Regions from separate parts of the Paenibacillus bovis genome, predicted to be linked through region 3. Evidence: riboswitches for the same ligand, from Rfam matches in the RefSeq annotation. Region 3 holds a riboswitch; each other region holds the start of a gene.
What was found. Region 3 has a riboswitch for thiamine pyrophosphate ahead of thiM (hydroxyethylthiazole kinase). Riboswitches for the same ligand answer to the same signal wherever they lie in the genome.
Positions count from the first base shown of each region.

Region 1: it holds a riboswitch for thiamine pyrophosphate, as region 3 does, so the genes downstream of both, thiC (phosphomethylpyrimidine synthase ThiC) here and thiM (hydroxyethylthiazole kinase) in region 3, are expected to answer to the same signal.
Region 2: it holds a riboswitch for thiamine pyrophosphate, as region 3 does, so the genes downstream of both, AR543_RS04650 (ABC transporter substrate-binding protein) here and thiM (hydroxyethylthiazole kinase) in region 3, are expected to answer to the same signal.

Region 1 covers NZ_CP013023.1:933,993-945,041, reverse strand. Annotated here, with positions in the region: gene AR543_RS04100 (DEAD/DEAH box helicase) at 1-1,533, opposite strand, end outside; gene AR543_RS04095 (MOSC domain-containing protein) at 1,612-2,190, opposite strand; gene AR543_RS04090 (VC0807 family protein) at 2,929-3,549, opposite strand; TPP riboswitch at 3,764-3,868, shown strand; gene thiC (phosphomethylpyrimidine synthase ThiC) at 4,295-6,037, shown strand; gene AR543_RS04080 (alkaline phosphatase) at 6,389-7,642, shown strand; gene AR543_RS04075 (proline dehydrogenase family protein) at 7,752-8,759, opposite strand; gene AR543_RS04070 (helix-turn-helix transcriptional regulator) at 8,972-9,778, opposite strand; gene AR543_RS04065 (esterase/lipase family protein) at 9,956-10,564, opposite strand; gene lacZ (beta-galactosidase, LacZ type) at 10,853-11,049, opposite strand, start outside.
Region 2 covers NZ_CP013023.1:1,075,744-1,086,792, reverse strand. Annotated here, with positions in the region: gene AR543_RS04665 (bifunctional 2',3'-cyclic-nucleotide 2'-phosphodiesterase/3'-nucleotidase) at 1-170, opposite strand, end outside; gene AR543_RS04660 (aspartyl-phosphate phosphatase Spo0E family protein) at 565-753, opposite strand; gene AR543_RS04655 (pyridoxamine 5'-phosphate oxidase family protein) at 1,039-1,455, opposite strand; TPP riboswitch at 1,671-1,780, shown strand; gene AR543_RS04650 (ABC transporter substrate-binding protein) at 1,860-2,900, shown strand; gene AR543_RS04645 (MTH1187 family thiamine-binding protein) at 3,037-3,327, shown strand; gene AR543_RS04640 (ABC transporter permease) at 3,327-4,121, shown strand; gene AR543_RS04635 (ABC transporter ATP-binding protein) at 4,114-4,968, shown strand; gene AR543_RS04630 (TatD family hydrolase) at 4,965-5,843, shown strand; gene AR543_RS04625 (response regulator) at 6,117-8,423, opposite strand; gene AR543_RS04620 (MDR family MFS transporter) at 8,860-10,245, shown strand; gene AR543_RS04615 (PH domain-containing protein) at 10,460-11,049, opposite strand, start outside.
Region 3 covers NZ_CP013023.1:1,445,660-1,456,708, reverse strand. Annotated here, with positions in the region: gene thiE (thiamine phosphate synthase) at 1-585, opposite strand, end outside; gene thiD (bifunctional hydroxymethylpyrimidine kinase/phosphomethylpyrimidine kinase) at 729-1,538, opposite strand; gene thiM (hydroxyethylthiazole kinase) at 1,633-2,430, opposite strand; TPP riboswitch at 2,557-2,658, opposite strand; gene AR543_RS06200 (alpha/beta hydrolase) at 2,825-3,661, opposite strand; gene AR543_RS06195 (DUF1129 family protein) at 3,919-4,587, shown strand; gene AR543_RS06190 (nuclear transport factor 2 family protein) at 5,023-6,033, shown strand; gene AR543_RS06185 (polysaccharide deacetylase family protein) at 6,337-7,314, shown strand; gene AR543_RS06180 (hypothetical protein) at 7,534-7,752, shown strand; gene ppk1 (polyphosphate kinase 1) at 7,903-10,047, shown strand; gene AR543_RS06170 (Ppx/GppA family phosphatase) at 9,980-11,049, opposite strand, start outside.

The DNA.
Region 1 (11,049 bases), 510 kb from region 3:
GAGGAAATAACCGCCCTCGGTAGCAGCAAAAGAAGCTTCGTCCATCAGCTTCAGAATTTCTTCTTCTTTTTCGCCATCACGCAGCAGGATTCGTTCGTCCTCCTGTGCCGGTGTAGGATTCAGCGGATTAATAATGACGTCGCCATATTGGAACTCCAAACCTGCCAGCAGCCGGTCGCGTACACGGTCGAGATACAGTCTTGCCTGCAGCGGGGTCTGTACGACAATCTCCGATACCCGGCGGGTCATCTGGACATTACCCAGTCGGGTGAGTCCCGGAATAACCTGCTGTACCAGCGATTCCAGCTGCTCCGGTGGAATAAGAAGCCGGTGCTGCTCAGTATTCGAAGCTGCCAGCAGCTGCTGCAGTCCGCTTAACCGGCGGCAATCCTCTTCATTGAGCGAGATAAATTCACCGTTATACATAACCATTCCATACGATTCCAGCACGATCATCTGCTGAATCCCCTCTACACGCAGCTGATACATCGTATCCACTGCAAAGCGACCGCGGGAGGACGCAGGTAGCTGGCTCGCAGTCGCTCCTGGCTCTTTTCCCTCATTCAGAAGATCCAGTTCAAAATACAGCGGCAGTGGTCCCAAATGATGGGTGATACCTTCAAACGTCTGCTCCTGATATTCCAGCCGGGCGACTGGTGCATGCCCAATCGCCTGCAGCAGATGGGGCCAATGGGATACCGGGATGATCAGCATTCGCTGGTTGGGCTGACCTGCTACACCAGGCGCCGAACGGCGGCTACTTTTACCTTTCCCTGCCCATTGGTCTATCGACTGATCCGGCTGTTCATCGCGCTGAATCAGCAGCAGCTGCCGGATAACTTCATCATCTTCCCGGCTAAAGCTATGCAGCTCCGGATCATAGGTGAATCGTGCCGAGAATACGTAGCTTCTCCGGCTGCGCACACATTCCAGAAATTCATGAATATGCTGCACAACATAAGGACGCTTCAGTCCTGCTTTCATTTCCAGACCAAGCCGGTATTGTCCATTGCCATAAGCAACAGGTCGGCAGATCCATTCCACCTGCAATGCCGTACGAGTCTCAAAGTAGGTTCTTCGGCCGCCAGGTCGTCTGGGCGGGCTTGTGAACAGACTGAGTAGTTCCTCGGCCAGCTGGTTGTCTTTGCCCTCGTCGGCAGGAACCGGCAGCTTGTCCGGCTCCGGATTGACTGCTGCTCCTACAGAGCCTGCGGTATGCAAAAGCGGCGGCATGCCCAGCTCTCCCGACTCATAGACATGAATCATCACCGCTGCCACATGCTGGCAGTAGGCGGTATAGGAAGCCAGCGATGGGCAGGTACAATGCGCATGTGCCTTGCCTGCTTCATCAAAATGCAAATGCACCTGCTCCTGCTGATTCGCCCGAATCTGCACGCTAGCTTCATATTGTCTCCGATGATCATCGTAACGGGTAAAAGACACCTTTCCCGAACGATAATAAGCCATTCCTTTGTTGTAGGCAGTTTGGCCGCACCATCGCTGAATAGCAGGCAGATTAAATTCAGTACTCATGGGCTTCCTCCTGTCCGGCTGGTTGATTCAGCCTGTTTTGCCGTGCAATAGTTTCCGTTTCAGGATCATCACCACGCCTCATAAATGGGCGGTGATGATCTGTATAGTATCTCCCTGGCGAATCATACCTTCCCGCTCTACCGAGCAGACGATACCGCGACGTTTTTTGGCGGCTGGCATAAACCGGGAAGCCACTCCTGGCTGTTCGAGGATACTTTCTATCATTTTGGCAGGCTTGCGGCAGGGTACATTTTCCCCTTCACAGATCAGACCGGTTCCATCTGGAAATAACAGCCTTGCTCCTGCAGGCAGCAGGGTCAGCTGCTCCAGTCCGCGTATCATCAGATTGGCACCAAGCCACTCCGGCCGTATCTCCGGCAGATTCATACGCTGCGCAATCTCCAGACATTCTTCGTAGGAAACGATACTGATCTGGCGGCGATTCGCAATCATTGTGCCGCGTTTGTATATTTTCTGACGAGCATCTGCACGGCGCAGCAGTCCATAATGCCGATCGCCTGGAATTCCGGCCAGCTCGACCGGAATCTCCGGCAACGCGCGTGTCACAAAGCTGCCTTTTGTATCTGCAACCAACACACTTTCTACGGTAATCGATTGGGTAGATTCTATCCACGAAATGGATGGGTTCTGGCTCATGAAGTTTCTCCTTTGATCGTGACCATAATAGTCCGTTTATCGCTTCTTCGATTATGACATACCCGGCAGACCATTCACCAGACACAACCTCTTTTACAGACAAAAGCCTGTGTGCACCTCAAATCATTGCTGCAGCCCAAATTGCATACGGTTGTTCAACCCTGAAGTGCATAGATATAGTTATGCAAGACCCTTACGGATCGCTCGGCAAAGCAGGGATCTGTTGGTACATGGGCAGCAAAAAGACCTGTTATGAAACAGATCGACCAGAGTATTTATACTGCCTATGCATAGTTAATCTATATTCCTGATACCGGACCGTATCTGCTGGCTTTTCTGGAATATACAGATAAATTAGCCCTATGCGACGTTCCATAATTTCCCACGTATAGGTAAAAGAACTACAACTCGCTCTGTATTTTATACTGGCAGAATCAGGAGGATACCAAATGAATACCCAGGTAAAATCAACAAACGATGCTTGGTCACGAAGTCACTGGATAGAAGCTGCTGTGGATTTGGCAATATCTTTTCCCGGCCTGGTATATCGGGCGGCTGTCTGCGTATTAGCCTGCCTGGTTGGCAGCTGATCGCCTCTAGAAAAGGGGAGAAGATATCCCAGACTATATACGTGTTACCAAATTACATGCCTGTTATCAAACAAAGACCCGTAACCCATAATATGGGCGCCGGGTCTTTGTTCGATTTGTAAACTGATAAATCTACAGTATTTGCTGATCAGGAAACAGGAGGCTTGATCTGCCGAAGTCTTGTCGCAGAACGACGGCGGTAGACGATCGTCAGCAGGATCGCCAGTCCGATAAATCCATACGATACCACACTGGAGAATGCCAGAACTACCGCTGTACTCAGCTCCGCAATCATGAATATTTTGGTCAGTGCTTCCAGTACCAGAATGATCCCCCACATCAGCGTCATATTGCGCATAACGTTCCGGAAATACGGATATTGCCAGTTCTTTTCCCCATCTACATTGGGTGTGAATCGGCTGACCATATGATAAATGAGCGGTCTTCTCATCAATAACGATCCCAGAAACAACGCTCCTACCCCGGCTGTAATAAAGGACTCACGCATCAACAGCAGCTTCTCGCTGCCTCCGAGCAATACCATCACGAGCGACAGAACAAAGGTAAACAGCATAATGCTTCCAAATACATCCAGATTCCGGTGCCGGTACAGATGGATCAGATTATCCAGCAGAGGCACCACGGTCGCAATAGATAGGGCTGTAAGACTGCTCATGTACGGTTTGAGCAGAATATAGATCAACCATGGAATCAATCCATTGATAATCAGGGTCATGATAATGTATTTTCGGCCAGGCATTGCGGACATAGCCCCATCTCCTTTAGTTCAAAAAATCATAAGAATTATGTATACAGGAATTATATATTTAAATTTATGCATAATCATCCCACTTTAAGCTTAGATCGTCTACGTCTATAGACCGAAATAACCCGTAATTCGGCTGCCAACCATACTATATACAATCATTTCCTCAAAATAACAAAAGTTGACAATTATATTCCGATCGACATATAGTGTTAACTGTATCCACTAGGGGCGCCTGTACGGGCTGAGATAAAGCATCTGCTTTGGTCCCTTTGAACCTGATCTGGGTCATGCCAGCGTAGGAAAGTGGTTGAGACTTCGTTGATACGACGATACGGTTTCTGCCGCTTCCTGCCCGGAGGCGGCTTTGTGCTGTCCATGGGAGGAGGCCGGGTAGACGAATCGTCAATCTGCGTATGTACATAGATAGCAGGCAGATCGAAACAGATGGTGAATAGACTACGGAATGTGCATGGAGCGCAGGCAGCAGATGTACCTGTACTCGTTGCGCGGAAGCATTTTGATACTGATTATCGGTCTATTTTGTACCCCCATCCAGGGAGCTAACCTCTCTTTGTCTCCTGCCGGAGCTGGAGCTACACAATCGGCCGCTCTATGCCTGTTGCTGGACGCTTCATCGTACCGCAGATATCTGCTCGCACGGTCTCCTCTTCCCTTTGTGCTTCCATCCCTGTATTAGTACGTCTCCTGGCGGATATCTACATTCGTGAGGAGGTTTTTTATTTATATGACTATTTTTCAGACCCCATTACCCGGCAGCCGTAAAGTATACATTCAGGGTTCACGTGCCGATATTCAGGTACCCGTACGCGAGATTGCTTTATCAGACAGCGAGATTCGCGGAGAGATCGTTCCCAATGGACCGCTGCATATTTATGATTCCAGCGGTCCTTATACCGATCCCGGACAGGAAGTGAATATCCGGCAGGGACTGGCTCCGCTTCGGCAGAACTGGATCGCAGAGCGAATGGATACGGTACACTACGAAGGCCGCCATGTACGTCCCCAGGATAACGGATTCCAGAGCAGTGAGCGCGAAGCCCGGCAGGGTGCCGAACTATTCCCGCAGAATGATCGGCAGCCGAAGGCGGCACTGCCTGGCGCCAATGTGACCCAGCTGCATTATGCACGACAGGGGATTATTACGCCGGAGATGGAGTTTATCGCCCTGCGTGAAGGCATGGAGCCTGAATTTGTCCGCTCCGAAGTGGCTGCCGGACGGGCGGTCATTCCGTCCAATATCAACCACCCCGAGAGTGAGCCGATGATTATCGGTCGTCATTTTCATGTAAAAATCAATGCCAATATCGGCAACTCGGCTGTCGCTTCCTCGATCGAAGAAGAAGTAGAGAAGATGACCTGGGCGATCCGCTGGGGAGCCGATACAATCATGGATCTATCTACCGGCAAAAATATTCATACAACAAGGGAATGGATCATTCGCAATTCACCGGTACCGGTAGGTACGGTTCCTATTTATCAGGCACTGGAAAAGGTCAATGGCCGGGCGGAAGATCTGAGCTGGGAAGTATTCCGTGATACGCTGATCGAGCAGGCCGAGCAAGGTGTGGATTATTTTACGATTCATGCCGGTGTACTGCTGCGCTATATTCCGCTGACAGCCAATCGGGTGACCGGCATTGTCAGTCGGGGCGGATCGATTATGGCAGCATGGTGTCTGGCGCATCATCGGGAGAATTTTCTATATACGCATTTCGAAGAGATTTGCGAAATTATGAAGCGTTATGATATCACTTTCTCCCTCGGTGACGGGCTGCGTCCCGGATCGATTGCGGATGCGAACGACGAAGCCCAGTTTGCGGAGCTGGATACACTCGGTGAGCTGACCCATATCGCCTGGAAGCACGATGTACAGGTAATGATCGAAGGACCGGGGCATGTGCCGATTCATCTGATCAAGGAAAATATGGACCGCCAGCTGGAAGTATGCGACGAAGCGCCCTTTTACACACTGGGTCCGTTAACGACCGATATTGCTCCCGGCTATGACCATATCACCTCCGCGATCGGTGCAGCGATGATCGGCTGGTATGGTACCGCGATGCTCTGCTATGTTACACCCAAGGAGCATCTGGGACTGCCCAATCGCGAGGACGTCAAAGAAGGCGTAATCGCCTACAAAATTGCCGCCCATGCCGCCGACCTCGCCAAAGGCCATCCGCAGGCGCGCAAGCGGGATGATGCCCTGTCGAGAGCACGGTTCGAGTTCCGCTGGCGGGATCAGTTCCACCTCTCTCTCGATCCGGAACGTGCTATGAGTTACCATGACGAGACGCTGCCTGCCGAAGGGGCCAAAAGCGCTCATTTCTGCTCTATGTGTGGTCCCAAATTCTGCAGCATGAAAATTACCCAGGATATCCGTGATCAGTATGGTGATACGCAGGTCGAACAGGCGATGCAGGAAAAGTCGCAGGAATTCAAAGCAGGCGGCAGCCGCATTTACAGTTGAGATAGACTGATTGCCAGAGCAGCAATCAAGTATCGCTACTAGCGTATGATTAATAACGTATTACTAAAATACGGCTAGCACAGTGATTGAGCAGCAATATAGCCAATACGCAGAATACAAGCTATTCATAAATCCTGCCGACATACTACCATACCCGGAAGGAACACTGCCTCCAGTGATCTTTCCGGGTATGTGTATCCTGCTAATATCTATTCAACTCCGTCTGCTATATGAATATGCAATTTTATATTGCGTTTACAAAATAAGGTTTTTCATATGACAAATGGGATATATGATCAATGTATCATATGAATACATATTAGGAGTGTGACGATCTTGAATACCTTTTCCATGAAAAAAGCAGCCCTGTCCCTGGGCGCTGCCGCTGTATTAAGCGTGCCTTTATTTACTATCGGCTTCACTACTGCCGATGCTGCTGCTACGACTGCTGCCAAAAAAGTAACAGCTCCCAAAAATGTCATCCTGTTTATCGGCGATGGTATGGGCGAAGCGAGTCGTAATGCTATCCGCTACGCTACTGTCGGCAAAAATGGCACATTGGAGATGGACAAAATGCCGGTATCCGGCCTTGTACGTACCAGCTCCAGCGACAGTCTGGTGACAGACTCTGCCGCTGCCGCGACGGCTATTGCGACTGGTGTCAAAACGTATAACGGCGCCATCGGCATGGATGCCAAAAAGAAACCGGTAACCACTGTAATGGAACTGGCCAAAAAAGCCGGCATGTCTACAGGTGTCGTAACGACCAGTCAGGTGACAGATGCGACAGGCGCTGCTTTTGGTGCACACGTCGAGAACCGTTCTGCCCAGAGCGATATCGCCAAGCAGTATATTGAGAACAGCAAAATCGACGTTCTGCTCGGCGGCGGCGAAGACTTCTGGTATCCAAAAGGAACCGCTGGTGCTCATCCGGACGCTCCAGCCGAAGATCCGTCAGAAGGCAGCAAAGGCACCCAGGGCAATCTGGTAGAACGCGCCAAAAAGCTGGGCTATGACTACGTAACCGATACTGCCGAGATGAAAGCTTCCAAAAGCGGCAAGCTTCTGGGCCTGTTCGCCAACGAAGAAATGTTCCAGGCACATAACGAGCTGGGCAACAAATACAATCCAACCGTCTCCCTGCCGGACATGACTACCAAAGCACTGGACGTACTGTCCAAAAACAATAAAGGCTTCTTCCTGATGGTAGAAGAAGAAGGCACCGACGAGATGGCGCATGATAACGATGCCGCATTGACGATCAAAGCCGGCCAACAGCTCGACAAAGCCGTCAAAGTCGCCAAAGACTATGCCAAAAAGCACCCTGATACTCTTGTACTCGTAACTGCTGACCACGAGACAGGCGGTATGGTTATCGAGGAAGTCGATGCTGACGATGAGTCTGGTGACGGCGAATCCAAGGAAGATGGACCATTCACGATCGCTGGTTCCAAAGAACAGTTCTATGTGGACTGGACTACAGGCGGACACAGTGCAGTCGATGTAGCACTGACAGCTATGGGCCCGGGCTCCGAAGAATTTACCGGTAACTACCAGAATACAGCTATCCACGACAAACTGGTCAAATTGCTGAAACTCAAGTAATTGCCGCAGCATCGATAGATACACCGGAATCAATCATAGGTATGTAAAAAAGCAGGCTGTCCCTTCGCGGGAAACAGTCTGCTTTTTTAGCGATTCGAAAATAAACCAATTAGTTCTTTTCGATATACGAACGTACAAAATCAGGCTGTTCCTCGCTGAGTATATCTATTACAGCCTGGAATAGATTCGGCGGATATTCTGCAATTCGGTGGCACAGATACAGATACCATTCATGACCGTATGTCAGATAAATGCGTACCGGCTGACCGCGATCCAGTAGACGCCGGCTTAATTCCGGGCGAATACCATATAATAGCTCATACTCTGCATAACGATCTGCTCCGGCAGTCTGCAGTATCTCCAGCATCCGGTCGATCAGTGCTTCATCATGTGTAGCCACTGATACCCGGCAGCCCTGCTGCAGCACATACTCCACCAGTTCCACATAACGCGTATCCAGTGCCTCCGAGCGAGGCATAGAGATCGATTCCGGCTCTTGATAAGCGCCTTTGACGATACGCACCCGGGCACCGGCTGGCAGCTGGGCTACAGCATCTTCCGGCGTCCGGTGCAGCTGGGCCTGCAGCGTAATACCGATATTGTCCGGATACTGCCGGACTGCACGTGTATAGACGGACAGAATACGGTCGGTTTTGGCAGACTCCTCCATACTAATAAACAGCTCTATACCAACCGGCTCTGCCTGCTGGGCAAGTTCCAACAGATGACGCAGCGCCAGTTCCGTGTCCAGCAGCAGCCCGATATGCGACAGATCAAAGGATACCCGGGCACCTTTGCGATCCACTCCGGCTTCGCGGATCAGCGCAGACAATTCCTGCACAGCCTGCTCACATTCTTCGGCACTCTGCGTATTTTCCCCGATATATTCGAGCGAGACGGCATATCCTGCGCTTTCCAGCTCCCTGGCTGTATGTAATGCCTGCTGACGCTGTTCTCCGGTAACATAGCGATCGGCGGCTTTTTTGAGCAGTTGGTTCATCACCGGATCACGATCGATATATTCCTTGATATCCAATCGGCGGGCAACCGACTTTAGCGCATCTGCCAGCTGCTTCTCCATGGATTCGCTGTGTGCTGATGTATTTATTGTATTCATAGTATCCCATCCCTTCTTCTGATTTGTTTCCAAGCATATCGGAGAAGGGAACAAAGGGATTGTACAAAATTGCTATTTGAAAAATAATCATTATCTATTCTGTTGATCCTGCCACATTTCATACTATTCCATACTTCTGATCAGCATGCTCAGAGCCATATTCTATCCATGGATCATGCATGATTATCTCTCTCTACCAGACCCGGGTATCCTTATACCGACAGGCTGTATTTTCCTGGCGTCACACCGACCATCCGGATAAATAGACGTGTCAAATGACTCTGATCATAGAATCCAGCTTCTGCAGCAATATCGGCAATAGGCCGCTGGCGGGCCAGCTCGGTTTTGGCATAATTGATACGCAGTACATTCTGATAACGATGCGGCGGTAGATGATTCCACTGCTTGAACAGACGAATCAGATGGAAGCGGCTGATTCCTACCTCCTGTTCCAGCTGTGCCAGTGTAATTTTTTCGTTAAAATGGGCATTCAGATACTCCCGGACTCTGCCTATGTATTTGTGATCCTGGCGATGCGACCGTCCATGACTGATATCTCCGGATTCTGAGCCGGTTAAGGTCTGAAGCAGTTCGATTAGCCCGCTCTCTATCGTCAGTGCATCTGCCTGCTGTCGGAGTTGCTGCATAATCTGACGAATATGCAGGCGGCAAGCTTCATTTTTGCCGGCAGACAGTAGATACGGAATATGGACAGCCTCCAGCTCACGCTGTTCCAACCCCTGCAGCCACTGCGGCTGGATAAACAGCATTTTATACTGCCAGTCCAGTCCCTGATCCGGATGGCATGCATGCAGCATCTGAGGCGGAAAGCTGATCATCCGCCCTTCCTCCACCAGCATCGTTGTGCCGTCACACCATGCATTGGTCTGCCCCTGTTCGATCAATCCCACCGAATACTCTTCATGAAAATGCTTGTGATAGGCCAGATCGTCTGCCAGACAATGCTTGGCTTCGAGAAAAGGCAAATCGGGATGACGGTAAAATATCATATGGGTCATGATCCGCACCTCCTTTGACGAATAGTATGGACAGCAAAAAGCCGCCAGTCAAGGGTTTCCCCTGACCAGCGGCCTGGCTGTACGATCATCATAGATGTCGGTATCGCGGATGACCTATAGGCTATAGATCATCTATAGCCTATGCATGATCTATACCAAAAGCAGTCGTAATCATTCCTATTCTTGCAGAGCGTTCAGTACCAGACTGTTCACATAAGAGTTGAAGATCAGCCCTACATGATATACGCCAGCGATGCGAATATTGTTCGCACCATCCACGATAGACAGGTAGTTGCTGACGATCTGGTCATTAATGCTGTAGATCGAAGTCATATCGATACCTGCTGGTGCAGTACCTGTTGTGAGACGGTTGGCGCCGCCCAGCGTGATCAGTTTGTCGACTTTCTCTGCGCCGCCATAGTTAAGAATATAGTACAGGCTGTTCGCCCCGCCCATACTGTGAGCGATAATGTTCACTTTGGAGCTGCCTGTTCTGGCGAGGATATCATCCACCATGCTACGGATAGCCGGTGCATTCATAACCTGTGTACCGTTCTTGCTTGGCAGATCGATCGAGTACAGCTCATCTTGCGACCAGCCCTGGCTCAGCAGATAGCTCTTGATGTACATAAAGTTGCTGGACGACCCTCCCAGTCCATGAACAAAAAGAACCGGTGTGTGGGTTGTTGCTGCCGAAGCCTGTGTAGTAAATACCGGCAAGCAGAAAATAGTGGACAGCATCGCTGCCAGCATGGTGAATTTGATTGTAGTCATAAAGTTACGCATATTTGTCATTGCTCCTATTCTGTATGTTTTGAATAAATATGTATTATTTTACATTATATGATTCTTATATTCACCACCAATCAATTTAGGAATAGAACGAACAGATTAACTATAAAATAAAATTTTAAATTTGTCAAATGATGTAATAAATAGGGTTATCGCCTTCATTTTACTAAAATAAGAATTGCGCCTAGCCACTGTTTTGCAGTCTATGTTTAAGAAAAAGCCGCTGAAGCAATGATTTCTACTTCAGCGGCTTTTGTATATTCATACAGTTTGCGATATTACTTACGGCCGGAGATTGCGAATCGTAAATTCGAACTCCAGCTCCTGATCTGCTGGAATCTGATACTCTTCGTGTACTGGTGCTCCCCAGCTATCGTCACCGCCAACACCCATTTGCTTGCCAGCTACCGTAACCACTGTATAATGGACTTCCGGCAGCTCGTAGACATGGGCTGCACTTTCCAGTTCCAGCGCTGTAT
Region 2 (11,049 bases), 370 kb from region 3:
TAGTTCATAATATTGGTGTGAATATCCGTCGTTTCCATGAGGCGAAGCTTGACCGTTGCACCTGATGCAGTCGTATCCGCTGCAAATACCGGTACAGCCGTGATGCCAAACAGCTGCAGCGCTGCAATCGCCGCTACTGTTTTCTTGAGTGTCTTTTTCCCCAGTTTCAAAATTAAAACCCCTCCCGAGTATATTCAGCACGTATACGTTCTCTGATTCATTCAATATAAACGCTTACACTCACCTATGTATAAAAAATATGTAAAGCCGGTATGAAATCTGTATACGGATTTGCGCTACTCGTTACATATTACAGTTCGATATGGGAGTGCAGACGCATAAAAGAGCGAAGTATATAGCTGCATGAGAGAATTTTATACTATAGACTGACATATTTGAAGGGATATTTGATCCAATTTTTAATTTTTTGTAAAAATAGTTACAAAAAAGACGTATATATTACATATATACGTCAGTTATTTTTGCGATTTTTTATCCAAATCCAGCTTTGCCCGGCTACAGTTTAACTACTCTTTATTCCGGTACACAGGATTTTGTATATCCTTATTGACTCCAGCCTGTAGCAGCCTGGTCACCTTTGCGGTGTTTATGCTGCAAATAAGAGTCAAGAATTCGGTCCAGCTGCTCGGATTGATCGATCACCCGGTGATCACGGATTCCATGCTCTTCTGCCATTTGATTCAGTATGCGGCGTTCCTGTTCAATCTGCTGTTCGATCTTTTTCAGGTCCAAGGAAAGCACCTCCTGTAGATTACCCCTTTCACTTCTCGCATTGCCTTATATTTGAAATAGATAAAATTTGTAGTAATACATTGTTTATACCCCAAAATCAGGGGTTTGATCAAGTTCCTACAGTCCCTATTTTATCCTTTTATTGGAAACAAAAAATGACAAAAAATCCGGTGTCCGATTCTGTAGTCTGCCTGCGCATTTTACAAAATTCGTCACCGGATTTTACATCGCTATCCTGAAATTCTTGTTAAGCGAATCGTATCCGTATCGACAAACGAAAGGCGTTTAGCCGTTCCAGGTCTGTTTCTGACCTTCTTTGTCGGTATATTCAATCGTTTGTGGGGTAATATCCAGTACTACATAATCGGGATCATCCGGTCCGGAGAACCAATTTTTGAATTCATCCTTCCAGACACGCTGCTTCAGTTCATCATTTGTCGATACAGCGCAGGTTGCCTCGATTTCGATTACTTCGTTATTGCCGCCTTTTTCGTAACCGAGCAGCAGATAGCAATTCGGATTCTGTTCCAGCTCATCCACTTTTTGCGTTTTGCGGTCGGTAGCCAGATGAATATTCAATCCTTCATTATATACCGCCATATAGCGTACCTTTGGTTTATTGTTCTCCACTGTGCCGAATGCACAAAAACGGTTTTCTTCCAGTGCTTTGACGATAGATTGTTCAACTGATGTTTGACTCATGATCAAGCTCCTTCCGCGATATGGACTTGGATTATTCAATACACCCTGATAACAAGGCGCTGAATTTTAGATAGTACTTAACTTTGAGTGCCTGTATGGATACTTACCCGGTCAGCAGCAAGCTGAACCTTCACCGCTTATCCTATCGTTCCCCGGATGCCTCACTTGCTGGACAGCAGGCAGGCTCTCGTCTATAATTACACCTAGAAAAAGCGCATACGATCTGGGGGAGCTGGGCTAGCCGGCTGAGAGTGTATTCGATCAATACAGACCCTTATACCTGATCTGGATAATGCCAGCGTAGGAAGCGAATCAAGCATTGTATGTGTCCTCATACGATATGCACCTATGTCGTCCCGATCCGGGGCGCTTTTTTTATATACAGAGGAAGAAGGGGTAGAGAAATGAACAAACACTGGAACAAGCTTCTGCCGCTGCTGGCGGTATGCCTGCTGCTCATCACTGCAGGATGCGGAGGCAAAGGAAGCAGTCCGGCCGATAACAGCCAGAGCGCCGAAGGAGCAAACGGCAGTACTCTCAAGGATGTACAGGTCGTGCTGGACTGGACACCGAACACGAACCATACCGGTCTCTATGTGGCTCAGCAGATGGGCTACTACAAGGAAGCCGGATTAAATGTAGAAATTATCACACCGGGACAGGGCGGCGCCGATACAATGGTTGCTTCCGGTAAAGTTCCGTTTGGTATCAGCTATCAGGAAAGCGTGACCCAGGCACGCGTGCAGGGTGTACCGCTCGTCTCGCTAGCCGCTGTGATTCAGCACAACAGTTCGGGCTTTGCTTCACCGGTAGACCGTAACATCAAAACGCCCAAGGATATGGAAGGCAAGTCTTACGGAGCCTGGGGCTCACCGGTCGAGGAAGCCGTGATGAAATCAATCATGACGACCGACGGCGGTGATGTCAGCAAAGTCAAAAGTGTGAATATCGGAGATGCGGACTTTTTTACAGCGGTCAAGAAAGGCATCGACTTTGCCTGGATCTTCTACGGCTGGACCGGTGTCGAAGCCGAGCTGCGCGGTGAACCGCTGAACATGATGTATGTAAAAGATTATTCGCCGAATCTCGATTATTATACGCCGATTATTGTGACCAACGAAAAGCAGATCCAGCAGGACCCGGAACTGGTCAAAGCTTTTATAGCGGCAACAGCCAAAGGATATGAATACGCCATCGCCAACCCGGACAAAGCCGCTGATATTCTGATCAAGGCTGTACCTGATCTCGATCCTGAACTGGTCAAAGCAAGCCAGAAGTGGCTGTCTCCCAAGTATCAGGACGATGCCAAACAGTGGGGAATGCAAAAGCCAGAGATTTGGTCCGGGTATGCCGACTGGATGTATAAGCAGGGTCTGCTCGATGCCAAACTGGACGCTTCCAAAGCATTCACCAATGACTATCTGCCGGCTGCCGGTACCCAGTAAGCTTCCGAGTTATTCCCGGCGTGACCGATGAATAATAGACCGCTCACTGCTCGTCTTTATGATTGATCCTGTCGATTTTATCGAAGACAACCAATCTTATTTTTCACCCAATTCATTTACCCAGGAGGTTATCATGATGGCTACGACTCTACTGAGCATTCAGGTTATTCCCAAAACACCCAACAATGAAAATTCCTATGATTACGTGGATGCCGCTATCGAGGTGATTCAGGCTTCCGGACTGAAATATGAAGTGCACCCACTGGAAACGACGCTGGAAGGCGAGCTTCCACAGCTATTGGAAGTTGTACAGAAGATGCATGAGGCGCTGGTGGAAAAGGGCAGCCCGAGTATCATTTCCCAGATCAAAATCGCGCATAATCCATCCGGCATCAGCATGGACGGACTAACGGAGAAATACCGCTAATGTCCATTAGAGCATGGTGGAAAGGCATATGGCCGCCCTTTGGGGCGGTCGTTTTGTTGCTGGTCATGTGGCAGCTCGCCACTTGCTTTTTCCAGATTGAAGACTGGATTCTGCCAAGTCCCGCCCGTATCGCCCAGGAAGCCGAGAAAAGTTACACCAGTCTGCTCGGGCATACGTGGGCCACGCTGAAGTTGACGCTATCTGGATTTGGCATTGGAGCGGCGACCGGGCTGATCGTCGCCGGTGTGCTGCATTATATTCCTTTTCTGCGCCGTGCACTGTATCCGCTGCTGATTCTGAGTCAAAATATACCGCTGATCGCACTCGGACCACTGCTGATTATCTGGTTCGGTTTTGGACTGTTGTCCAAGCTTATCGTTATTGTACTGGTGTGCTTTTTCCCAATCACGGTGGCAGCACTGGGCGGACTCGCCGGTACCGACCGGGTGATGATGAATTATATGCAAATGATTGGAGCCACGCGTGGACAGATTTTCTGGAAGCTGGAGCTGCCTTACAGTCTGCCGGCTGTCTTCTCGGGACTGAAAATTGCCGCTACCTACAGCATTATGGGGGCGATTATTGCTGAATGGATCAGCAGCAGTGAAGGGCTTGGTTATTATATGCTGCTTCAGCAGTCTGCTTTTCGTACCGACCGCATGTTTGTTGCGATTATGATTGTGATTGCTTTTAGCCTGATCATGTTCTCGCTGATCGTGCTGCTGGAGAAATGGTGTGTACGCTGGCAGAATGACAGTACTTCCAATAGTAAAGGAGGAATCGACCGTGCCTGATTCCACATATCCTCCGGCGGCAACTGCTACAGAAAGAGATGCAGCTGCCACCGCTTCTCCTTTCGCAGAGAATGGGAATGCCAGACCTTTTCTGGAGCTACGGAATATCAGCAAAGCTTTTGCCCAGGGCAAACAACAGCTGCAGGTCATGGAAAATATATCGCTGACTGTACATGAAGGTGAATTTGTCTCGGTAATTGGCCCTTCGGGTTCGGGGAAAAGTACCCTGCTGCAGATGATTGGCGGGGTGCTGCTGCCGGATCAGGGAGATATTGTGCTGCAGGGCCAGCGGATCAATGGCCTGCAGGGCAAAGCCGGTTATATGCCCCAGCAGCCGGCTCTGCTGCCCTGGCGTACGATTGAAAAGAATGTAATCCTCGCCCGCGAGACTGCCGGTATGCCGCGTCAGGAATCGCTCGCTCTTGCCCGGACCTGGCTGGACAAAGTAGGATTGGGCGGATTCGCCCGTGCCTATCCACGTACTCTGTCCGGCGGTATGCAGCAGCGGGTCGCTTTTTTGCGAGCACTGCTTGGACCGCAATCGCTGCTTTGTCTGGATGAGCCGTTCAGCGCGCTGGATGCTTTTACCCGCAGCGAGATGCAGGCTTGGCTGCTGCGCATCTGGGAAGAGAATCGGCGGTCGGTCGTTTTTATTACGCATCATATCGAAGAAGCGCTGCTGCTGTCCGATACGATCTATGTATTATCCAGCCGCCCGGCTCATGTGATCCAAAAAGTCTCAGTGCCTTTTCCAAGACCGCGGCGTGAAGAGCTGGTGGATACGCCGGAATTTATCGCGCTGCGCAGACAATTGACTGAAGCGCTGCGAGCGGAGCTGAACGGATGATGAGCGAATACGATGTTCTGCATTCTTCAACGTCCTCTGTCTCTGCTGCCTCGTTATCCAAACTGCAGGAGAAATCACCCTCCATCCCGTCTATCGATAGCCATATTCATCTGGATCAATATGACGATGATGCTATTCGTCAGATGATGCAGAGTCTGCCGAATCATCAGGTCGAATCGATAATCGCGGTCTCGATGAACAAGGATTCCTGCCAGCGGATCGAGCTGCTGTCCCGGCAATATCCGGGTCTGGTGTACCCTGCTTATGGCTATCATCCCGAGCAGCCTCTTCCTTCCCGGCAGCAGACCAGCGAGCTGCTGGAATGGATAGAATCACGGATGAACCAGTTGGTAGCTGTAGGCGAGATCGGACTGCCTTACTATCTGCGACAGGAGCTGGCTGCGCGTGAAGAGAAACTGGATGAAGCCGGATATATTCAGCTGCTGGAACAGTATCTGCAGCTTGCCGCCAAGCATGACAAACCGGTTGTACTCCATGCGGTCTATGAGGATGCCGATACGGTATGCCAACTGCTGGAAGAGTACCGCATCCGGCGAGCCCATTTCCACTGGTTCAAGGGCTCTGCAGCCACGGTCAAACGAATGGCGCAGCATGGATACCATATCTCATTCACCCCGGATATTGCCTATGAACCGGAGATCCGTGAACTGGCTGCCCTGTATCCCCGTGAGCTGGTTATGGCCGAGACGGATGGGCCGTGGCCTTTTGAGGGTCCATTTACCGGGCAGTCTACTCATCCGCGCATGACCGCAGATGTCTGCCGGGAATGGGCTGCGATTCAAGGGCTAAGCGAGTACGAAGCCCGTCAGATTCTGTATGCCAATACCTGTAATTTTTATCAACTTAACGGGTGATAGGGATGGCACTTTAGTATGTCGAAGACTCACAATCACAAAAAGCCTGATCGGCAAGAAGGAAATTCTTCTTCAGCCAGATCAGGCTTTTCTGATTGTATTGGCAGTCATGGGATCAAATAATCAGCAATACACGACCCGTGTACCGAATCTTGCGATACAGTTGACGACAGCCTGTACTCGCAAATCCTTTACTGATTATTCGACCTGTATCATATGCTGATAAGCATGAGTATACCAGTTGATCACTACGGATAGCTTAACCAAACGATATCAAGCTTTGTAATCATCACCTTTGACGGATGCTGCAGGACTCAGCCATACGAGCAGCATGGAGAACAACTGCTCCATCTGCAGCGGTTTGCTAAGGTAATCGGATGCTCCGGCTTGCAGACAGCGCTGCCGATCATCCTTCATCGCTTTGGCGGTCAACGCAATAATCGGCAGTTCTGCCCACTGTGATTGTCGGCGGATATTCTCCATCGTCACATAACCATCCATTACAGGCATCATAATATCCATCAGGACCAGATCCGGCTGACCCTGCTCCAGCATTTCCAGGGCTTCCTTGCCGTTATAGGCACTTATTACGTTCATGCCTTTGGATTTGAGAGCCCCTTCCAAAGCAAAAATATTACGGAAATCGTCATCCACCACCAGGATTTTTTTGCCTTTGAGCATATCCAGCTCTTCCGGCAGACTGGCAGGAGACGATAAAGCAGTCTCCGGGCTGTCCGGTGCAAAGTCTTCCGGCAGTGAAGGAATATACAGGGTAAATGTACTTCCGCGGCCTACCTCACTCTCGACCGTAATAAAACCACCCAGCAGCCTTGAGAATTCGCGGCAGATCGATAATCCGAGTCCGGTTCCGCCATAGTCACGGTCGGTCCGGGCGCCTTCCGCCTGACGGAATGCTTCAAAAACGACCTGCTGCTTGTCCGGCGCAATACCGATCCCGGTATCTTTTACCGAGATGGCGAGCATATGATCCATCTTTTCTGGCAGTCTGTAACCTTCAGGCAGCGGAACTTTCTCTGCCGGAGCAATCCGCAAGCTAATCTTGCCCTCACTCGTAAACTTGAACGCATTGGAAAGCAGATTTTTGAGAATCTGCTGCAGTCTTTTGCCATCGGTATAAAAGGTCGGCGGTGCATCGGTATCTACTTCCGTCCAGAATTGCAGATTCTTCTGCTCGGCCAGCTTGTTAAAGTTATAGCCCATTACTTCCGGAATATCATGAATAGAAATCAGCTCCCGCTGCACCTCGACCATACCTGCCTCCACCTTGGACAGATCCAGAATATCATCGATCAATGCCAGCAGATCCTGTGCCGATCGGTGAATAATATTACCGTATCCAGGCATTTCATCCTCATGATCCCGTGGAGTGCTTTCGGCAACCAGCTGGGACAGAATCAGAATACTGTTCATTGGTGTACGCAGTTCATGAGACATATTTGCGAGAAATTCCGTTTTGTAGCTGGAGCTGAGCTTAAGCTGTTCGGCGTACAATTCCAGTTCCTGACGAGTTGTTTCCAATTCATGCGCTTTGGTCTCCGCAAAATTTGTACGTTCCCGCAGCTGCTCATTGGTCGCCTGCAATTCTTCCTGTTGTACTTGAAGCTCCTCCTGCTGGGATTGCAGCTCTTCCTGCTGCGCCTGCAGCTCCTGGTTGAGTATCCGGGTATTGCGCAGCAGTTCATCCACCTGCATCCGCTTCTCGATATTGCTGATGATCGCTCCGAAGCCTACACAGATCTGCTCGATCAGCTGACAGTAACGCGGAGCGAATTCAATCGCTGCTCCAAGCTCCAGTACCGCTATCGTACGACCCTCAAAAACAATCGGGGTAACTACAATCTGCCGGGGCACAATATGACCAAATCCCGTCTGAATACGGATCGGATAATCTTCATTTGCTGTCAGCAGCTGTGTTTTCTGTTCCACGGCTGCACGTCCAATCAATCCCTGACCCGGTCCAAATTCATGGATAGTTCCCGTCATATTGCCATGGGCGCCGTATGAATATTCCAAATGGAACTGGTCTCCCTTGGTATCCGGATGCACATAATAAAACAATCCATAGGAGGCTTCCATCAAAGGAACGATTCTGGCAAGCAATTTCTCCGCCAGCTCCGGTGTATTGTTAATCCCCTGATAGACGTTGCCGATCTGTGCTAGCTGGGTCTGTACCCAGTTATTATCCTGCATCTGTTCCGAAGTTTTCCGTACCTGTCGATTATGCTCTTCCAGAGCAATCGACATTTTATTAAACGCCTCGGCGATATTGGATACTTCATCGCCGCCCTCTACCTGGAGGCGCGGAATATCCTGCACGTTATCAAAATCCACATTATTGATAACATGGGTAACCTGCTTGAGTCGTCCAGTGGTACGGCGCAAAGTCCAGACCGTGATTCCGATACCGGATAGCAGCAATAAAATAGCGAGTATACCGGTCATCACCCATCGCTCGGACATAAGCGTATATTGTAAAAAGAAACCTTCTATAATAATGAATAGAATTGCCAGCATCAGCATAAAGCTAAATCCAATAATCTGTTGATGTTTATAATTCATAAATATTGCATTCTTCCTCTCTCGTGATGTAGGCAAGATTATAGCAAAAAAGCTGGCTGAGTATACTTTCAATGATACGTGAACATTGGTACTTTGTCTGTAGAAACTTGGACTTATTTTCATTTAATAGCAGATTGTATTTAGCTTACGAAAGTAAAATAAAAGACTTAGACAGTCAAAAATACATTTTATGTCTGGAATAGAAAAATGATCCGGTAATACGAGGTTTGGAATCTACTATTCTGACTGGGCATTGTTAGATGAATTGTAGTGATTTTTGCTTGACGACTATCTTTATTCCGGTATACGATTTGGAATGCTTCATGACCATGTAAAGGGTGTAATGGTATCCATTACAGATAATCCCGTACATACGGATAGCAGCAGCAATCAACAATAGATATGAAAATCAAGCAGGAGGAAGGAATCAAACTCTATGTCCAAGCAAACCAACCGGGCAATGGTAACGGTCGGATTACTGGCTGCACTTTTTATCGGTGCACTGGATTCCACGGTTGTCAGCACGGCTTCACCACGCATTATCGATTCACTAGGCGGTCTCAGCCTGATCAGCTGGATCTTCTCCATTTATACATTAACGACCTGTATTGCTACTCCCATTTTTGGCAAGCTGGGGGATCTGTACGGACGCAAGTCGGTATTCGCTATCGGACTGGGCCTGTTTATTGTTGGATCGGTGCTGTGCGGATTCGCCGGCTCCATGACCGAATTGATCTGGTACCGAGCATTGCAGGGGATTGGTGCCGGTGCGCTGACACCAGTTACCTTTACCATTGTCGGCGATCTGTATCCAGGCAAGGAACGTGCCAAAGTACAGGGGATTTTCTCCTCGGTCTGGTCGATTGCCGGCTTGTTCGGACCGCTTGTGGGCGGTTACTTTGTCGACTATATCTCCTGGCGATGGATTTTCTTTATTAATCTGCCGGTCGGTATTATTGCGGTATTGTTTATTTTTATGTATTATCATGAATCCTTTGAGAAAAAACAAAAGTCTATTGATTATGCAGGCGCACTTACTTTTACGATCGGGATGACTGCGCTGCTGCTCGCACTGCTCACCGGCGGCGAGGAATATGCGTGGACATCTCCGGTTATTATCGGATTATTTATTGTGACCGTCATCTTCATGGCACTGTTCCTGCGTATTGAAAAGCGGGCAGAAGAGCCGATGCTGCCGCTGTCCTTATTCCGTACCAGTGTATTGACCGTGCCTTATATTCTGGCCTTTACAACCCGCTGGACAGTTATGGGTGTGACGGTATATTGTGCACTATGGCTGCAGGATGTATCGGGATACAGCGCTACCTTTGCCGGACTGGCATTAATGCCGATGTCGATCGCCTGGCCAGTTGCGTCCACCCTGTCAGGGCGATTAATGTACAAGCTTGGCGCCAAAGCGCTGATCATTTTCGGTTCGGCGCTGGCAGTGGCCGGCAGCCTGCTGGTGGCCATCATGAGTTCGGACTCGCCTTATCTGATTATTGTCGCTTCGCTGGTGCTGATCGGGTTCGGGATGGGCTGTATCGTCACTCCGTCGATGGTCATTATCCAGGGAGCGGTAGGCTTCCAGATGCGTAGTGTGGCGACATCGACCAATACGCTGATGAACTCTCTTGGGCAGACGGTCAGTGTTGCGGTATTCGGACTGGTATTCAATGCGATTGTGACCCACAATACAGCCATTGAGCTGGCGCTTGGTATTCATTATGTGTTTATCCTCATGCTGGCCGTCGCTGTCGTGAATCTGCTGGTTGCGCTGTTCCTGCCGCCAAGCAGCAGACTGCTGAATCATCAGCAGTAAGGAAACATGGTTATATGCAGCTATCGACCAGATGAACGCACAAGGCAGCAGATTTATTTTCAATAAGAGACAGTAGGCCGATCGATAAAAAAGGCTGCGATTCCCGAGAATAAGGAATCGCAGCCTTTTTGTGAACAAGAACAATACTATACATTACATACTTCCATAAAAGCGAAATGTAATCACACGTATATCAAGCTGCCTGTCTAGTCTATTATTCATGTCCTGTTGTCCGGCGAGTGCGGCTGTACCAGCGACTCACCTGATCCGCATCCTGGCGCCTCAGCCGATTGGTCTGAAATGTTGTATGTCCTGCCGCTATATACAGGTGGAGACTCAGCAGATTCTGCCTGCGCTGCAGCTGGCTGCCTGTAAAGCTGAAGGCTTCAATATGCTTCCATAATATGCAGTGCGTTGAATGCGTGACATACCGATTGACGATAATCAGACGTTCTCCATCCAGTGCGGCGCCAGAGCGACGATAGCGTCCATAATCCAGCAGGATCAGAACTACAGCCAGCACGCCCCCAATCAACAGACCGTACCCGGATAAAAAATATGTCCCGACAGCAGCGAGTATACTGCTAATCAGCAGACCCGGCCATACGTATGCCCACAGCGCCCGTGATGGCGAACGATAAGCCGGTGTCCGGTACAGAAATCCGGGCACTACCGAATCAAGCAGCATCTGTACTTCGCTGCTGCGGATAAATGGATGCAGTACCGGCACTTTGGCATCTTTGCCGGAGGAGACGACATGCAGCTGGATCTGGGCAAAGCCGAGCCAGCGGCGAATCAGGCTTT
Region 3 (11,049 bases):
GGCCAGCTCAGCGGCAGCCAGTCTGCTGTCTAATGCTCCGGCAATAGCCGAAATAACAGCTACTCCATCCGCTCCAGCCTGCAGAACAGGCGCTGCATTGCGAGCATCAATTCCTCCGATACCGACAAGCGGCAGGGTTATGCCTGCTGCACGAATCTGCTCAATGATCGCCGTACCGCGTACCGGCTCGGCATCTGCTTTGGAACGGGTCGGATAGACAGGTCCGATACCCAGATAATCGGCTCCATCCGCTATAGCCTGCTTGGCTTCTGCCAGGGAATGGGCAGATACGCCAACAATCTTGTCCGGTCCTAGCTGCTGCCGAATTAGCGCAGCAGGTGCATCCTCCTGACCGATATGCACTCCATCCGCATCCAATTGCAAAGCCAGCTCCAGATCGTCATTGACAATAAAGGGCACTCCCTGCGCTCTGCATATACTTTGCAGCTGCCGGGCCAGCTCTACTGCAGCGCTGCCGGTCAGCGCGCCTGTTCCTTTTTCACGATACTGAAAAAAAGTGGTGCCTCCCGCGATAGCATCTATCAGCACCTGTTCCGGCGGACGGGCACAGTTGATGCTGCCCATCACCAGATATACCGGCAGCCTCTCACGAATCCAGCGGCTGCGCGCGTCGGTGCCGTGAGCAGGAATAACTATCTGCCGTCCGGGCTGTTCGGTATAGCCTGCCGACTGCTGTGTTTCTCCTGTGTGATGCTCTGCTGGCTGCTTCATAATACCGCTCCTTTGCGCCGATAAGCAAAATGATTGGTCGGACCATGTACCGATCCGATACCCAGTCCGTCTGCTATTGCAGCCTGCACAAATGCTTTGGCAGTGCGTACCGCAGACAGCATGTCACTGCCTCGCGCCAGTTCAGCCGTAATCGCTGCCGAGTAGGTACACCCTGTCCCATGGGTATGCGGTGTGTCGATACGGGGGCTCTCTGTATAATGGAACCGTTCCCCATCATACATTACATCTACTGCCTGATTAGTGGACAGATCATGTCCACCTTTGACGACCGCGCATCGTGCTCCCATCGCTACCAACTGTCTGGCAGCCTGCTTGCGCTCTGCCAGCGTACGAATAGTCATGCCGGTCAACAGTTCCGCTTCCGGAACATTGGGGGTAATGATCGCTGCCAGCGGCAGGAGCTCATCGATCAAAGCCTGTACGGCCTGCTGCTGAAGCAGTACCGATCCTCCTTTGGCTACCATGACCGGATCGATCACGAGCTGCCGCCAGCCATATCGGCGTACAGCCTGCGCAACTTCACGGATAATATCTGCGCTGAACAGCATACCGGTTTTGACTGCATCCGGTGCCAGATCTTCCCCGATCGAATCGAGCTGCCGGATCACACCTGCCATCTCGACAGGATAGACACCCTGTACGCCCGCCGTATTCTGCGCCGTGACAGCCGTAATCACGGACATGCCGTAGACACCCAATTCCTGAAAGGTTTTCAGGTCAGCCTGTATACCCGCGCCGCCACCACTATCCGAGCCTGCAATCGTTAATGCCTGATGAATACTCATCGCTGTTCTCTCCTTTGGTATAGAAATATATAGATGGGCATAGGATTGGTATTATGAATTTCGCTGCACTACTATCTGTTGCGACGATGCCTTCCTACAGCTGCTCGATTCGTGCCCGCTTTTGCAGCTCGTCCGGTGTCAGCAGAGACAGCTGGTTGATCAGCTCGATCTGGAAGCTGCCGGTTCCCTGTCCTGCGGTGCGCTCTGCCGCAATCTCTGCAGCTGTTCCATAAAAAGCCAGCGCTTCGGTTGCAGCGGACAGCCAGTATTCCCTGCCTCCGCTCACTGCTGCAAAAGCGGCTACTACCGAACTCAGCAGGCAGCCTGCACCGGTGATCCGGGTCAGCAGTTCATGCCCATTGCTGACGATCCATGTCGTCTCTCCATCCGTAACGATATCTTCCTGTCCGGTTACCACGACCAGCGTTCCCAGCTGCCGGGCCGATTGCTGAGCCAGCTTCACACGATCCCCTTCACCAGCTCCGGCATCGACGCCCCGAATCGTCCATTCCGCGCCGGCGACGTGAGCGAGCTCTGCGATATTGCTGCGCAAAATATCAACCTGCATCTGCTCCGTCACCTGACGGGCTGCTGCCGTGCGGTAAGGAGTCGCCCCCGCTCCTACCGGATCGAATACAACGGGTACTCCCGCCCGGTTGGCTGATTGTCCAGCCAGCAGAATCGACTGCAGCGTATATTCATCCAGCGTACCCATATTGAGCATGACCGCGCCAGCCATCGCTGCCACATCAGCTACCTCCTCGTGGGCATAAGCCATAAACGGCGATGCCCCCAGGGCAAGCAGACCATTTGCTGTAAAATTGGTTACTACTACATTGGTAATATTGTGTACCAGCGGATTTTGCTGACGTACCTTTTGCAAAAACGACATGTTTCTTCTCCTCCTTTGGCGATACAACGATATAACGCATATACAAAAAAGACCCATTCACCTCCAGCAGGAGATTAATGGGCCGTATCATTCATTCAGGTATAAAGTGCCTTATCAGGCATGAGTGAATATCCGCGTCCACTTCCCTCCGCTGGTATAACCCAGATCAGGTTCCAAGGGTCCGGATTCATATCCGTCTCAGCCTCTACGGCTCCCCTAGTGAATTCAAAGCGATATGATGAGCAGCAGAGAATCATCTGTCGGCGATAACGCCACAGCTGTATCTGCCATGCTCTTGTAGTTACGATCTTATAAGGATATCGGTGGACTGTCAAATCTCCGATCCAGCGGTTCACAGCAGAATGAAGTCTATTCCGTCAGGATCGTAATCTGTCTAGATCATCCAGTGCTGCCACTGTGTCTGCGCAGCTTCGCGACCGGCCAGCCATTCCCGGGTATACCGGAGCAGCTCACGGCGATGTGGCCCCGACGAATATGTATGATCCGCCTGGAAAATAATCTGCTTGTCGCAGCGCCCTTCCTGCCGGGTCCAGAATTCCTGCTGATACAAAAAGGCATAATCCACCGGAATCACATCATCGCCAGTACCATGTACAACCAATACATCTCCGCTGAACTGCCGCGCTTCGATAAATGGCTGGTAATTGCCCAATGACTCAAAATACACCGGCTTAAAGCAGTATCCCAGATAATCCGCTTCTCCTTCGATCACGGCCTGATCATACGTCTCGCGGCCTACAATTTTGACGATATCATTAAACGGGTGCCCGACCGCCGACCAGAGCACCAGATGCTTGACCCGGTGATCGCGCACCGCTGTCAGAATCGCCACCGCCCCGCCAAGACTGTGACCGATCAGCGTCACCCGCGTTGGATCGATATCACTGCAATTCATCACATAATCAAGTACACTGCGTGTCTGCGCCACCATGGAATCCAGGCCCTGCTGACCATACAGACCACTGCTTTCCCCACAGCCCGCATAATCAAAACGAACGACCATATATCCGTCAGCCGCAAGTTCGCGCGCACTGTTAACAAACAAACGATCTACACCGATCCGGCTACCCACGAAGCCATGACAGATTACAATGAGCGGTGTACGGTCTTTGCCTTTCCCCTGTCCGTCAGCCTGACGATCCTGTGCTGGATAGTGAATACTGGCTGTTAGCTCCAGTTCCTGATGACGAATAATGATATTACGTTCCATCTTGATTCCTCCCCGTAATAGCGGTGTATATAATCAGAAAACTCCTATTTTTTATGCGATAAATAATTTAATTTTAATAATTCCGATAAGTTTAATTGGTATTAGATAAACAATATATTAGCATCCCGGGAATTCAATTGTCAATGCAGCAAAAGTGTGGCAGAATAATAGATTCCAGACCGACCTCCGGTACTACACGCAGCCGGTATAAATAGGAATATATACAGGTACAACTTATTACGATTGGAGGAACGATTATGAGTACTGTACGTCATTTGGTAAAGGATATTAATTCGATTCGTGATCAACTCAAACAGGATAATCTGAGCTACTATGACGATGTCATCGTACATGTGCGGGATGCACGCATCCGCCGCGAATCCGGTGAAGAACTGCTGCTGGAGATGGGACAGCATCTGCTAGAAGCCCAGCAAAGAGGCAAAACGGCTCGCCAGCTGTTTGGCAAGGAATCGGACATTTATGCCGACCAGCTCATCGAGAACCTGCCGGAGGCCCGGCAGTTGAGCAAGCCCATGTATTATCTGATGATTGTCTGGGTCGCGCTTACATGGGTGTTTCTGCTGCAGGCGCTGATGGGATTTTTCAAAATCAATATCAGCGGCTCCGGCGTTGTAGGCGAGATCAGTCTCTCTACGCTGATCCTGGTCGCTGCCGGTGCGGTTGTGCTTGTTGAGCTGGTACGGCGGGTAGCCGAGCAGCCTGCGGAGAAGAGCGAGCTCGATCGTCCGCGCATGCAAATCAACGGCCGCTCGGTCGTCTCTTATCTGGTCATTATGATTGCGATTATTGTTGTCGGTACCTATCTGCGCAACGTGATGCCTGTACTGGTTATCTCGCCATGGGTGAGTCTGATTCTGTGCATTATCGGAATTCTGGGCCAGAAGTTTATCTTCATGCGCCGCTAGGAATGCGGACTGCGATCTGGTGCGGACAAGCAGTACCGCTGGGAAATAACAGGTATTTCCTTATAAATGATGGTCGATATATTTTCATTTATTACAATATTATACTTTCTCAGCTTAGAAACAGCCTCCGGTATATGATGCACCGGAGGCTGTTTTGGCTTTTTATATACCGCAAATTTAGAAACATTCACTATAAATCGCGAAACATCGCAATTGATGTATACGTCTTTTATAATAGAACAGGTACTGTTCAGCAGGTTCGAAAATAACCTCTGCACGTTATTAATCGCAGTGATACATCAAGAACTGCTGCAGCGATCTGGTTAGCTATGCGTTCGCCAGCTGACCATTTGGTTAATATAACCAGAGCAGCTCGCTGCATGTCGGGAGATTAACAGTAATCACCCTCAATGAATAATCAAAGGAGTTTTAATTATGAAAAAAACCAATCTGCTACTCTCAAGTCTCATGTTATTAGGTGTACTGTCTGCCTGTTCGGGCAATAATACATCCAATGCCCCTGCTCCATCGACACCTTCGACTACCGAGAATTCCGGCAGTACCACTCCGGGCACAACAGCCAATCCGGCCGAACCGGACAGTTCTGCCAACACTTCTGCCGAAGTAACCAAAATCACCAACAACAAAAAGCTGGTGACTGGATTGTATAATGATGTTCTGAACAGCCACAAGCTGGATCAGGCAGAACAATATCTGGCCGAAGGTTATGTAGAGCATAATCCAGCTGCAGCTAACGGCCGCGAAGGATTCGCAGCGTACTATGCATCATTATTCCAGAAAAATGCCGATTACAAAGTAAATGTACGCGGCATGATCGGCCAGGGAGATCTGGTCGCTGTCTTTACCGAGCCTGCTGCTCCGGCGAGCAGTTCTGCTGATACAGCCACCCAAGCTTCGTCTGCTCCCATGGTCGATATGTACCGGATCGCGGATAACAAGATCGCCGAGCACTGGAGTGTGACGGCAGCCAATCTGACTGGCTCCGAGAAATCGGCTGATCTTCTGCCTACTGCTTCTACCGAGGCCGTGGTAGCTGATACTCCACGAGCGACCGTTGCGGCCAATGCCAATTTCGTCAAAAACTTCTATGATGCATTCTTCAACAGTCATAATACCGATGCTGCCAAAGAAGCAGTCAGTGACAATGTCATTCAGCACGGCTCCGGTATTGCCAACGGACGTGACGCACTCACCAGTCATTATCTGACGGAGTTCCGCGCTCACGCTGATAGTACTGCCATAGTAACCAATGTGATTGCAGAAGGCGATCTGGTTCTGGTGTATAGCCATATGCAAAACAGTGCCGATGATCGCGGTAATGCAGTGGTGCATATGTTCCGCGTTGAGAACGGCCAGATTGCCGAGATGTGGACACTGAGCCAGCCTGTCCCTGAAAAGTCCGCCAATGATAACACCATGTTCTAAATCATGATCCACACTACAGTATGATTAACGCTTGAACCAGCACGCCTTCACGTTTCGTGGAGGCGTGCTTTTTGGTGTATGCCCTGTGCATTGTTCGGATTGTCCGTCTCTCTTTAGCCGGTTTCCCCTGCCTATTTATCAATGAACAGAACCTGGTTCATACCATGCCTATATATACAACTCGGTTATATAGGACATTCTACATGATTCGACAGTAGCATAAAATTTCACGGCTTCTTGTCCGATGTTATATAAGGGGAGTGAATTGCTGCCCACTCAGTCGACAGAAAAGGAGCCTGCGAAATGCGAATTCGACGTATCCGTAATCTATTCATTATTCTACTCTATATTACTATCGCCTTCGTCGTGACCTTCTATGTGCTGAGCCTGAAGTATCCACATGCTTCCGCTTTCTCCTATGAGACATGCAAGGCCACATATGATATGACCGATGATCTGTTTGAGACACTGAACGGCGAAGTTCCGGAAGGAGCGACCAATGTAGCTGCCGCTTCGGAAATCACCCATAGCGCTCCTCCCGGCAAAGCCAGCCATATCCCGGTGCTGATGTATCACTATGTCGTACCGGAAAAATATAATGTTGAACCGAATAACGCGCGAATTAACCTCGAAGCTTTTGAAGAAGGAATTAAATATCTGCATGATGAAGGCTACCATACCGCTACCCTCAAAGAACTGGAACGCTATGTGAATGGCGAGATTCAGCTGCCCGAGAAAACGGTCGTACTTACCTTTGATGACGGTTACCAGAATAATGTCGTATATGCTTATCCGGTACTCAAAAAGTACGGATTCCATGCTTCGATCTTTATCGTCGGTACTAAGCTCAAGGATCACAAACAGAAATTCGTACCTACAGCCAAAACGACCATTTCCCGCAAAGAAATGAAAGCAACACGCGATGTATTCGAATACCACAGCCATACGTACAATCTGCATTACAAACGTCTCGTACAATGTGCCGAGTACTATGCTGCCGGCAAGGACAGCACACGCTTCACCCATGATATTGATATCATGAAATCCAAAACCGGCATCAATACGCCTTACTTTGCTTATCCATACGGAGAATACGATCCCAAAATGGTATATGATCTCAAAATGAACGGATATCGCATGGCCTTTACGGTGCGTCCGGGTTATGTGCATCCCGGTGACGATCCGATGTACCTGCCGCGGATGAACGTGACTTCGACGACGACGGTCAAGCATCTGCTCAATCTGCCGGATGTTCCGACCCAGCCGATCAAATCAAAATAAATTATATTTCTCTACTCATATCTTTTTTCCATATAGCAATTATCCGCACGGACCTGATGTTTTCTGTTCCCCGTAAACGGGAGCGACAGCATCAGGTCTTTTTGTATTTTCGGATCAATTTACTCAAAATGCAGAGATGCGGGTAATAAAGAAAGAGTACGCCTATGCATCCGCTGGATGCCTGGCGACCATTTCCCATGTGCAAAGGAGGCCGACAGCATGACTCTCGGTGAATGCCTGAACCAGCTGCATAACGATCTGCTGCTGATTGATCTGAGCCGGCCCGGCTATCCGACCCGCACGGTAGCCGAGCTCAAGAAGACAATGCCGCTGGAAGAAGAAGGCTATGAGGTGCGCATTCGCAGCTTTAATTTTGGCCGTACCCAGAAAAGATCCATAGGCAAAATCAACGGTCCTAATTTATGGAATGAAACTTAATACCTCTTTTTACACAGCGTTAACAAAAGAAGGCTATACTGGCTACATATGATGTATTTTTGCAGATTTCGACAATATTCCTATACGTTCTGCACTATACTGGTAGTACCAGTACGCTAGGACAGGAAGTAAATCATTACCGGAGGCATTATGGAAAACAAACATGGACACCAACAATCCCAGTCGTCTTATATTAACCGTGACTTAAGCTGGATCGAATTCAACACCCGTGTGCTTGAAGAGGCCCAGGATACAGAGACTCCCCTGTTGGAGAGAATCAAGTTTCTCGGTATTGTATCCCGTAATCTGGACGAGTTCATGAGTGTCAGAGTAGCTGGTATCCGTAACCAGATCAAGGCCGGATACAACAAAAAGGACTTTACCGGCTATACGCCGGCAGGTCTGTACAAGCGCCTGACCAAAAAAGTTGAAAAGATGGTCTCCCAGCAATACCGTACCTACCGCGAACTGATCCGCCAAATGGGCAAACAGGGGATTACTGTTAACCGCTATACGGATCTTAGCGCTTCCCAGCAAAAAGCTGCGGATACTTATTATCACGATGTCATCTACCCGGTGCTGACACCGATGGCGGTCGATCAGAGTCGTCCGTTTCCGCTCGTGCATGGACTAAATGTATATGTATCGGTCGTGCTCGAACGCAAAGGGGATAAACAGGAAGACAACGAAGACGGCGACAGTTATTACTTCGCCATTGTACAGATTCCCTCGAATCTGCCGCGTATGGTTGCGCTGCCGCATCGCCAGAACAGCAAAAAGCAGCAGTATGTGATTATCGAGGATCTAATTTGCCATCATGTGCATACTCTGTTCGGCGGCTACGAACCGGTGGCAGTAAATGCGTTCCGGCTGACGCGTAATGCCGATCTGGATATTAACGAAGAAGAAGCGGAAGACCTGATGGAAGAGATTGAGAACCAGCTGCGCAAACGTAGACGTGGTGCTCCTGTCCGGCTGGAAATCCAGAAGGATATTCATCCCTATGCGATGCAGATGCTGATGGAGGAGTTTGATATCAGCGAAGCGGTATTCGAGATCGACGGGCCGCTGGATCTGGGCTTTCTGCTTTCGTTTTCCGATTCGATTCAGGGCCATGATTCCCTGCGTTATCCGCCCGAGATTCCGCGGTACTCTCCCGAGTTCCCGGAAGGCAGCGAAACGGATTACTTCAGCGTGCTCAAAGAACGGGATGTGCTGCTGTATCATCCGTATGAATCGTTTGATGCGATCAGTGACTTTATCGAGCAGTCTGCCGAAGATCCAGATGTAATGGCGATCAAGATGACCCTGTACCGCGTCAGCGGCAAGTCTTCCCTGATCCACTCGCTCGCCAAGGCTGCCGAATCCGGCAAGCAGGTAACCGTCGTCGTGGAGCTGAAGGCTCGATTTGATGAAGAACGCAATATCGTCTGGGCACGTATGCTGGAAAAAGCCGGCTGTCATGTCGTCTATGGCCTGGTCGGTCTCAAAACCCATGCCAAAGTCATTCTCGTCGTGCGCCGTGAAGGCAATATGCTGCGCCGTTATATCCATATCGGTACCGGTAACTATAATGCCTCGACAGCCAAAAGTTATACCGATGTCGGTCTGCTGACCGTGAACCAGCAGATCGGTGAGGATGCTTCCGAGGTATTCAATCATATTACCGGCTATACGGAAAGCCATGACTGGAAAGCTGTGGCGGTCGCTCCCGATACCATGATGAACAAATTTATCGAGCTGATCCAGCGTGAAGCCGATCATGCCCGTAATGGCAGAAAAGCACGAATCATCGCCAAAATGAATTCCCTGTCCAATCAGCGCATGATTGACGAACTGTATACTGCTTCACAGGCAGGTGTCGAGATTGATCTGATTATCCGTGGAGTCTGCTGTCTGCGTCCGGGTATTCCGGGTCTCAGCGAACGCATCCGGGTACGCAGTATCGTCGACCGTTATCTGGAGCACTCCCGGGTCTATGCTTTTGAAAATGGCGGACAGCAGGAAGTATGGCTGTCCAGTGCAGACTGGATGACCCGCAATCTGACTCGCCGGGTAGAGCTGATGTGTCCATTGTTCGATAAAAACACAAAAGCCGCCATGCTGAATATTCTGAACCTTATCCTCGCAGATAATGTCAAAGCCAGAATACTTCTGCCCAGCGGCAATTATGAATTATTCAAAAACGGCAAACCACCGCTTCGCAGTCAATTCGTAGCATGGGATGTTAGTTCGTGGAAACCGTATGTACCACCAACCGGACCCGCACATCCCACTCCTTCTCCAAATCTTTGACCGCTTCGGTAATATCGTTTAATTCCATAGAGGCTTCGGTGCGACAGTGTATAGTCAGCTCGAAGTCTCTTCCTTTGCGTACAGCATTCAGTCGATCGACCGGCTGCGTCTCGCTTGTATCCATAGCAGCAGCGAGCTGCAGCAGTGCTCCTAGACGGCGAATCCGCTCTTCATCCTTGGGATGCAAAATATCCGCGTATTCTACAGAAATGCGTCTTTTTTTGATTTTGCCTTTGCTGCCGAAGATAGCGATAAAAGCGACCAGTACGGTCTCCCGATGATCCAGTCCGGCGACGGCACGTGTCGTCAGCAGATAGCGGGTATGCTCCTCGTATTCATGATAGCCTACGTTCATCCCTACCTGATGCATCAGTGCCGCCGTACGCAGCAGCTTGCGGTTCCAGGCATCGCCCTGGCCTTCGCCCAGTGCTTCGTAGAGGCGAACCGACAGTTCGTCTACCTGGCGCAGATGACGCTGACGGGGCAGCGGCTCCTGGGAAAGTGCCGCATGAATCTCGTATTCCAGCACATTGTCCAGCACGGCATGTTCCTTGCCACGGTCCCATTCAAAAAATAGTCCATCCCTTAGACCGGTACCGCTGATAATATAATGATCGCACTGCATATGACGGAACATCGTATGCAGAATGATCGTTCCCGGCACAATAATATCACTCCGCGTTTTGCTCAGACCGGCAATACGTTTACGCTGTTCATTGGTCAGAGATGGCAGCTGCTGGTAATAATAATCCGTGTCTTCTGCCTGAAGTGTATACTGGTGAATCTGCTCCATGGAATATTTGCGTTTGCGCTGATGCATTTTACCAACCGCACGAATCGTACCGCCCAGACCGACGAGCGGCAGCCCCGGATTACTGCTGATCCATGGATGTTCGCGTGCAGACTGCAGCACCAGCGACTCCAGTTCGGAGACCGACTTTTCATCCCATTTGCCGTTCGTATGATTGCCAAAGCGCACATTCATATTGACTGCTCCAAACG